DNA from 2 places in the Breoghania sp. JC706 genome. Region 2 is predicted to be linked to the other one. Evidence: riboswitches for the same ligand, from Rfam matches in the RefSeq annotation. Region 2 holds a riboswitch; the other holds the start of a gene.

Region 1 (3,713 bases), on a different contig from region 2:
CCGCAACTTCTCCTTGCAAATTGTCGCGGTCTGCGCGCTTGACCTTCCCGTCACTGGAAGCCGGAAAAGTTCCGTGAGCCTTTCGCCAGGACGGGCGCGAGGGACGAAATGCGGAGAGATTTCCTGATGCGTGCATTCATTCTGCTTGCGGCCGGCGCCGCACTGGGACTGGTCGGGGCATGGCTGACCCTTGGCGGGGGATCCGGTGGCGAGGCAGGCGGGCGCGCGGTCGCGGCGGATCCCGTCATTCCGCAGCTGAGCGCCTACCAGAGCGCGGGCAGGAAGCTGTTCAACGACAATTGCGCCGCCTGCCACGGCGAGAACGCCACGGGCACCGATCAGGGGCCGCCGTTCCTGAACCCGATCTACAAGCCCTCCCACCACGGCGACATGTCGTTCTACATGGCCGCGCAGCGCGGCGTGCGCGCCCACCACTGGCGCTTCGGCGACATGCCCGCCCAGACGCAGATCACCCAGGAAGAGGTGCGCCCGATCATCGCCTATGTGCGGGCCTTGCAGCGGGCGAACGGCATCGACTGACGGTATCCCCCTTCCCTTTTCGGGCGGAACCCGCCTCCTACGCCCGGGCGCGGGCCTCGGCGATGCGGCCGGCGAGTTCGGCGGTCGCGGCCTGCGGATCGTCGGCCATGCAGATGGCGGAGACGACGGCGACCCCGTCCGCCCCCGCCGCGATCAGCTCGCCCACATGTTCCGCCTTGATGCCGCCGATGGCGACCGCCGGCAGGTCGATCTTCTCGCGCACCGTCTTGAAGCCGGACAGGCCGATGGCGTTGCCGGCGTCCGTCTTCGTGGCGGTGCCGCGATAGGGGCCGATGCCGACATAATCGATCGCGCCGAGATCGGAAGCCGCCAGTTCCTCCAGCGAGCCGACGGATAGGCCCAGAAAGACATCGGGACCGATGAGCGCGCGGGCATCGCGCGGGGTCATGTCCTTCTGCCCGATGTGGACGCCCGGCGCCTTCGAGGCGAGCGCCACGTCGATGCGGTCGTTGATGACGAGCGGCACGGAAAACGGTTCCAGCGCCGCCTTCAGCGCGCGGGCAAGCTCGACCAGTTCCCGCGTCTTGGCGAAAGGATCGCGCAGCTGCACGAGCGTCGCCCCGCCGCGTGCCGCCGCCGCCGCCGTTTCCACCACCCCGCGCGCCCCGCATTGCGGCGTGTCGGTGACGAGATAGAGCGAGAGATCGAAGGCGGGACGGGGCATGGCGATACCTTGAGGCTGGGGTACGGGAAGGCTCGGGCGTGAGGGCTCAGACGTGACGCCTCAGGCGGGGCGGATCGTGGCGTTGGCGCGCAGGTCCTCGCCGTCCATCCGGTGGAGTGCGTTGCACAGTCTTGCGGGAATGTCGCCGGGGCCGCCTGAACCGCGCGCGGCGATGCTGCCGGCCGCGCCGTAGACCGCGAGCGCGGCCACGGCGGCCGCGAAGGGATCGGGCGTGACCGCCGCATAGGCGCCGACAAGCCCGCTCAGCGCGCAGCCGACGCCGGTGGACAGCGGCATCAGCTCGTCGCCGCCCTCGATCGCAGCGGTGCGGGTGGCATCGACCACGAAATCGACCTCGCCGGTAATCGCGATGACCGCGCCGGTCGCCTGGGCGAGCGCGCGGCCCGGCCCGACGGCGGCCTGCGAGGAGACCGCGCTGTCCACCCCCTTGGGTGCCGCGCCCGATGCGCCGGCGAGCGCGATGATTTCGGACGCGTTACCGCGGATGACGGCGGGCTTCAGGGAGGCGAGCCTGCGCGCCGTCTCTGTGCGGTAGGGGGTGGCGCCACAGCCCACCGGATCGAGCACCCAGGGCTTGCCGCCTTCCCCTGCCGCTTCGGCCGCGATGACCATGGCGGAGACCCAGGAGGGCGACAGCGTGCCGATGTTGACGACGAGGGCGGAGGCGATCTTGACGAAATCGGCCACCTCCTCTTCCGCGTGCACCATCGCGGGCGAGGCGCCGGCGGCCAGCAGCACGTTGGCCGAAAGCGTCATGGCGACATAGTTGGTGATGTTCTGGACGAGCGGCCCCTGGCTGCGCACCGCATCGCGCAGGCGGCCGGCTTCGTCGAGGGTCGGCAGAGCGGTGTCTGTCATCTGGTCTTTCCCCGTGGGCTTTTCCGGCGGATGGATCTTCCGGGAGGGGAACGCGCGCGACGTGGGCCGCAAATAGCCCTGCCCGACGCTTGCCCTCAATCCCTCCGCCGGCATGATCCGGATCAGGTTCGACGGGTTGGCGAATGCCTCTCAGCCGGCCCCGTGGCAGGCGCGAAACGTTGCGCGGGACGGGACGGCACCCCGTTGAGTCGCACCGGAGTTTAGGCCAACGCGGCGCAAGGGCAAGGGGCAGAAGGGGAAAACGACGGACACCCCCTGCGGACGCCCGCGCCGGCGCGGGCGGGAATTGGGGCTGGCCTCCCGCGCTGCGCTATTCTAAACAGAACCGGTCAGGCCCCGATGCGCGCCTTGCCGGGAAGGCGGCCCCGGGCGCCGACACCGGACAAGCCCCTCTCCGGACACACTGACGATGGATCCCTCCTCAACGACGCAAGCCGACATTGCCAGCCTGTTCGACCGGCTGTCGCGCTCCACCTTCCGCTCCCGCTTCACGCTGAACGCGAAGGACCGCGCCTATGCGCGGGCGAAGGGCCGCGAGACAATCGCGCGCCATGCCGCCGATTTCATCGAAAAGCGCCTTGCCCCGGCCAGGCCCGCCAACGACGGCAAGCAGACGCCGATGCGGGGCCACCCGGTCTTCGTTGCCCAGCACGCAACGGCCACCTGCTGCCGGGGTTGCCTGATGAAGTGGCACGGGATCGAGAAAGGCCGGCCGCTGAGCGAGGCCGAACAGGCCCATGTGGTGGAGGTGGTGATGACCTGGATCATCCGGGACATGAACGACAACACGAACAGGAAGACGAACCGTTGAGCACCGGCACCCCCGCAACCCAGATGCTGAAAAAGGCGAAGGTCGCCTTTCGCACGCACGAATACGATTTTGTGGCCGGCCAGCACCAGATCGGCCTGCACGCGGCAGAGGCCGTGGGCCTGCCGCCGGAACGCGTTCTGAAGACGCTGATGATCGAGGTGGACGGGCGGCCTGCCTGCGCGGTCATCCCGTCGAATGCCAGCCTGTCGATGAAAAGGATAGCGGCGGCGCTGGGCGGCAAGTCGGCCGCGATGATGGACACGGCCAAGGCGGAACGGCTGACCGGCTACCACAAGGGCGGCATCAGCCCCTTCGGCCAGCGAAAGCGCCACCCGACCGTGATCGAGGAAGCGGCGATGGCGCACGAGGAAGTCGTCATCAACGGCGGCAAACGCGGGCTGATGGTGATGCTGGCGCCGAAGGATGCGGTGGAGGTGGTGGGCGCGACGGTGGCGGGGGTTTGTGCGGAGGAGTGAGGGGGGGACGGCCGAGCGCCTTGCCGGCCGGATCTGCGTCCACATCTCCCTTTCCGGGATCACGCCCCGCAGATCCGCGCCGGATCAGTTGTTCTCCGGCGCCGTTTCCGCGTCGAAAGCAAGCAGGGCCACTTTCACGCACGCCCAGAGCGCCGGTGGCAGCACAAGAGCCGTGAGAATCGCAAACAGTAAAAACGAAAATCTGAAATACCCGCCGACGCTCCAGACCAGGAAACTTGACGTCGACAGAATTATCGTATCGACCAAAAGTGTCACTGAAACAAAGGACAGGGTCGATTTC
Region 2 (3,713 bases):
TGAACCCGAGACGGGACCGAAGCCGGCGCGCAACGGCAACGGCGGCGCGGCGGAGGCGCCGGAACAGGGTACCGAGCCGCGCGGCAACGGCAAGTCGGGCAACGGTGGTCCCCAAAACGGCGGCCCCGAAAACGGTAGACGGGGACGGGATGCGATTTCCGACCTCGATGCCATGACGCGCGGCGCGCAGGATCCGACCGCCTCGACCATGCCGCGCTATTCCGATCGCGACCTTCGGCCCTCGCGGCTGCCGATGATCGGCGCGGCGGTGGTGGCCATCGTCGTCTTCATCGGGCTGGTGAGCGTGGTCTACACCCAGCGCGATTCCATTCTGGCGATGTTTTCCGGGTCGGACACGCCGCAGGCGAGCGACACGGCCTCCGGCACGGACGAGCCCGCCTCTTCGGAGGGCGGCAAGGACACGGCCCGGCTTCTCAACGACGACGGGTCGCCGGCCGCGCCCGATGCGCGCGCGGTGACGACGACGCGTGTGGTGCCGCCGGCCGAGGATGGGGTGACGGTCGCCCCGCAGGGCGGCGAGCCGGAAACCTCCGTCGACGAGCCGGACGCGACCCAGGCCGGCGAGCCGGACAATAGCGCGGCCGCGACCGCGCCGGCGGCGGCGAATTCCGATACCCAGGCTCCGGCTTCCGCCTCGCAGGCGACGCCGGTCGCCCAGCGCGCGATTCTTTACGAGGAAAGCGCGGACGCCAGTTCCGGCGGCTCGGCCGAGCAGGGCCGGGTGCTGTGGTCGACGGCGCAGGAAACGCCGGCCGGCGGGAGCAAGTCGGACACGGTCATCAAGGCCCAGATCACCATTCCGGGCCGTGACGTGGCGGTGGAACTGACGATCCGTCCCAACCAGGACAAGACGCTGCCGGCGAGCCACCTCATCGAGCTGAAGTTCAACCTGCCGAAGGATTTCGCCGGCAAGGGGATCTCGTCGGTGCCGGGGCTGATCATGAAGACCACCGAGGAGGCGCGCGGCGATGCGCTGCGCGGGGCCTCGGTCCGTGTCGCGGACGGCTTCTTCTGGGTGGCGCTCTCTTCCATTCCGGACGAGCGGGAACGCAACATCGCGCTTCTGCGCGACCGCGGCTGGATCGACATTCCGATCCTCTACGAGACCGGCAAGCGCGCCATCCTGACGCTGGAAAAGGGCTCGCCCGGCGACCGCGTCGTCCAGACCGCACTGGATGCCTGGACGAAGAGCTAGGGCCGCTCCCGTCGTGAGTGCCTCGGCCTGCCATGAGGGGCCTCCGCGCCGCCCCCCTTGCATTGCCATGCGAACCGCCCCACACTGACATTACTTCCGAGGGGTGTTCGCGAACGCGAACTGAGATGGCCAGTTCCGATCCGCTACAAGTGCGGGAGGGCAGGGGCCGAACCCTTCGAACCTGATCCGGGTCATGCCGGCGAAGGGACGGAAACCTGAGCCCTATTTTCCCGGGTCTCCATGGTCTTTGGTGTCAAGGACGGGGAGATCCCATGTTTCATCTGCATGCTGCGCAAGAGCGCGGCAGACCGATTTCAAGACTGCCGTACTCCGGTATGGCGCCCAGCTCGGACATGCCGCCCGGTTGCGGGAGAACGGTGTGCCCGTCGGATTGTTCATTGGCACACTCACTGGGGTGGCAAGCAGGGCGGTATTTCGCCCTTCCGGTTTCCTGATCCTTCGCAAGGCGTCGATTGACACCGGCAACCGGCGGGCCATGCGGTGTGCCGTTTTCCCGGTCCTGCCGTTTCCCGCGCCTGGGCAATCGCAACCGCCTGAGGTCCTCCGGCTCAAGGAAGATCATGTCTGAATTCCAACGGCGTATCGTGCGCGGGCTTGTAACCGCTGTCCTGCTCATGGGGGCGTGGGAACTGGCCGTGCGCGGCCTGAGGCTGCCCTCCTACATGCTGCCTCCGCCCTCCCGGGTGGCCGAGGTGCTGGTCGCGCGCGCCGACTTCCTGTTCCACCAGGCCGGCATCACGGCCTACGAGACGGTGCTGGGGCTCGTCTTCGGCGTCGTCGGCGGGGTCGTGCTGGCGCTGACGCTTTCGGTACTGCCGCTGGCGCGGCGCTACCTGCTGCCGGTCGTGGTGGTCAGCCAGGCGCTGCCGGTCTTTGCCATCGCGCCGCTTTTGGTGCTGTGGTTCGGCTTCGGGCTTGCCTCCAAGATCGTCATGGCGAGCCTGATCATCTTCTTTCCCGTCACCTCCGCCTTCTACGACGGGCTGCGCCGCACCGACCCCGACCTTCTCGACTACGCCAAGCTCGTGCGCGCCACGCCCTGGCAGACGCTGATGCTGATCCGCGTGCCCGCCGCGCTGCCCGCGCTGGGCTCCGGCCTGAGGGTCGCCGCCGTCTTCGCACCCATCGGGGCGATCGTGGGGGAATGGGTCGGCTCCTCGCAAGGGTTAGGCTTCGTCATGCTGCAGGCGAATGCCCGCGCGCAGGCCGACATGGTGTTCGCGGCGCTCGTGCTGCTCGCCGCGATGGCGCTTCTTCTTCGCACGATCGTCGACAAGACGACCCGGGCGATGACGCCCTGGCAATCCGAACAGGCCTGAGAAGGCCGGACCGGGAAAATTGAAAGAGAGGAGACCTCATATGCTGAAATCGATGAAAGCGACTTTCGCCGCGCTGGCCTTCGCCGCCGCCTTCGCCGGGGGGGCGGCACAGGCCGCCGACAAGCTGACCGTGCTGCTCGACTGGTACGTCAATGCCGACCATGGCCCGCTGGTGGTGGCCAAGGAGGGCGGATATTTCGAAGCCGAGGGGCTGGACGTGGAACTGGTGACGCCGGCTGACCCGTCCGCCCCGCCGCGTCTCGTGGCCGCCGGGCAGGGCGATATCGCGGTCTCCTACCAGCCGACGCTTTACGAGCAGGTGCAGGAGGGGCTGCCGGTCAGGCGCATCGGGACGCTGATCTCCACCCCGCTCAACACGGTGATCGCGCTGAAAAGCGGGCCGGTGAAATCGCTTGAGGATCTCAAGGGCAAGAAGATCGGCTTCTCGATCTCGGGCTTTGAGGACGCGATCCTGTCGACCATGCTCGGTACAGTCGGCCTGTCGGAGGACGACGTGGAGATGATCAACGTCAACTTCGCGCTGACGCCGGCGCTTCTTTCCGGCCAGGTCGATGCGGTGGTCGGCGCCTATCGCAACATCGAGCTGAACCAGCTTGAGGCGGAGGGCAACCCGGGCTTCGCGATCTACCCGGAAGAGCACGGCGTGCCGGCCTATGACGAGCTGATCTACATCGCCAACAAGGACAAGCTCGACGACGACCGCCTGCCGCGTTTCCTGCGCGCGGTGGAGGCGGCGACCGTGTTTCTGACCAACCACCCGGAGGAAGGGCTGAAGCTCTTCGTCAAGAACCATTCCGACATCGACGACGATCTGACGAAGAAGTCCTGGTACGATTCCGTGCCGCGCTTCGCCAAGCGCCCGGCGGCGCTCGATGCCGGCCGCTACGAACGGTTCGGCGCCTTCATGGAAAAGGCCGGTCTGATCGAAAAGGCGCCGAAGGTCGAGGATATCGCGGTGGAGATCAGGTAGGGGGCTCAGCGGACAGAAGTCCCTGGTCGCGGCATTCTCCATCGTCGTTGCCCGGCGCAAGTCCGGGCAATCCATTGCGCGCGACCGTGTGTGCGGAGGGTGCTGGATCCCCCGGACGAAGCCGGGGGATGACGGTGGAGAGATCTGGCCGGGGGGCGGGAGGTTC

Evidence for each region. Region 2 has a riboswitch for thiamine pyrophosphate ahead of V2L18_RS07615 (ABC transporter permease). Riboswitches for the same ligand answer to the same signal wherever they lie in the genome.
Region 1: another riboswitch for thiamine pyrophosphate. It lies ahead of thiM (hydroxyethylthiazole kinase); the one in region 2 lies ahead of V2L18_RS07615 (ABC transporter permease).

What each region holds. Positions count from the first base shown of each region.
Region 1 covers NZ_JBANCG010000006.1:265,467-269,179, reverse strand. Annotated here, with positions in the region: gene V2L18_RS14365 (cytochrome c) at 127-540, shown strand; gene thiE (thiamine phosphate synthase) at 578-1,225, opposite strand; gene thiM (hydroxyethylthiazole kinase) at 1,286-2,104, opposite strand; TPP riboswitch at 2,187-2,318, opposite strand; gene V2L18_RS14350 (DUF4186 domain-containing protein) at 2,535-2,936, shown strand; gene ybaK (Cys-tRNA(Pro) deacylase) at 2,933-3,412, shown strand; gene V2L18_RS14340 (hypothetical protein) at 3,497-3,713, opposite strand, start outside.
Region 2 covers NZ_JBANCG010000003.1:380,305-384,017, forward strand. Annotated here, with positions in the region: gene V2L18_RS07610 (hypothetical protein) at 1-1,216, shown strand, start outside; TPP riboswitch at 1,306-1,441, shown strand; gene V2L18_RS07615 (ABC transporter permease) at 1,798-2,556, shown strand; gene V2L18_RS07620 (ABC transporter substrate-binding protein) at 2,609-3,547, shown strand.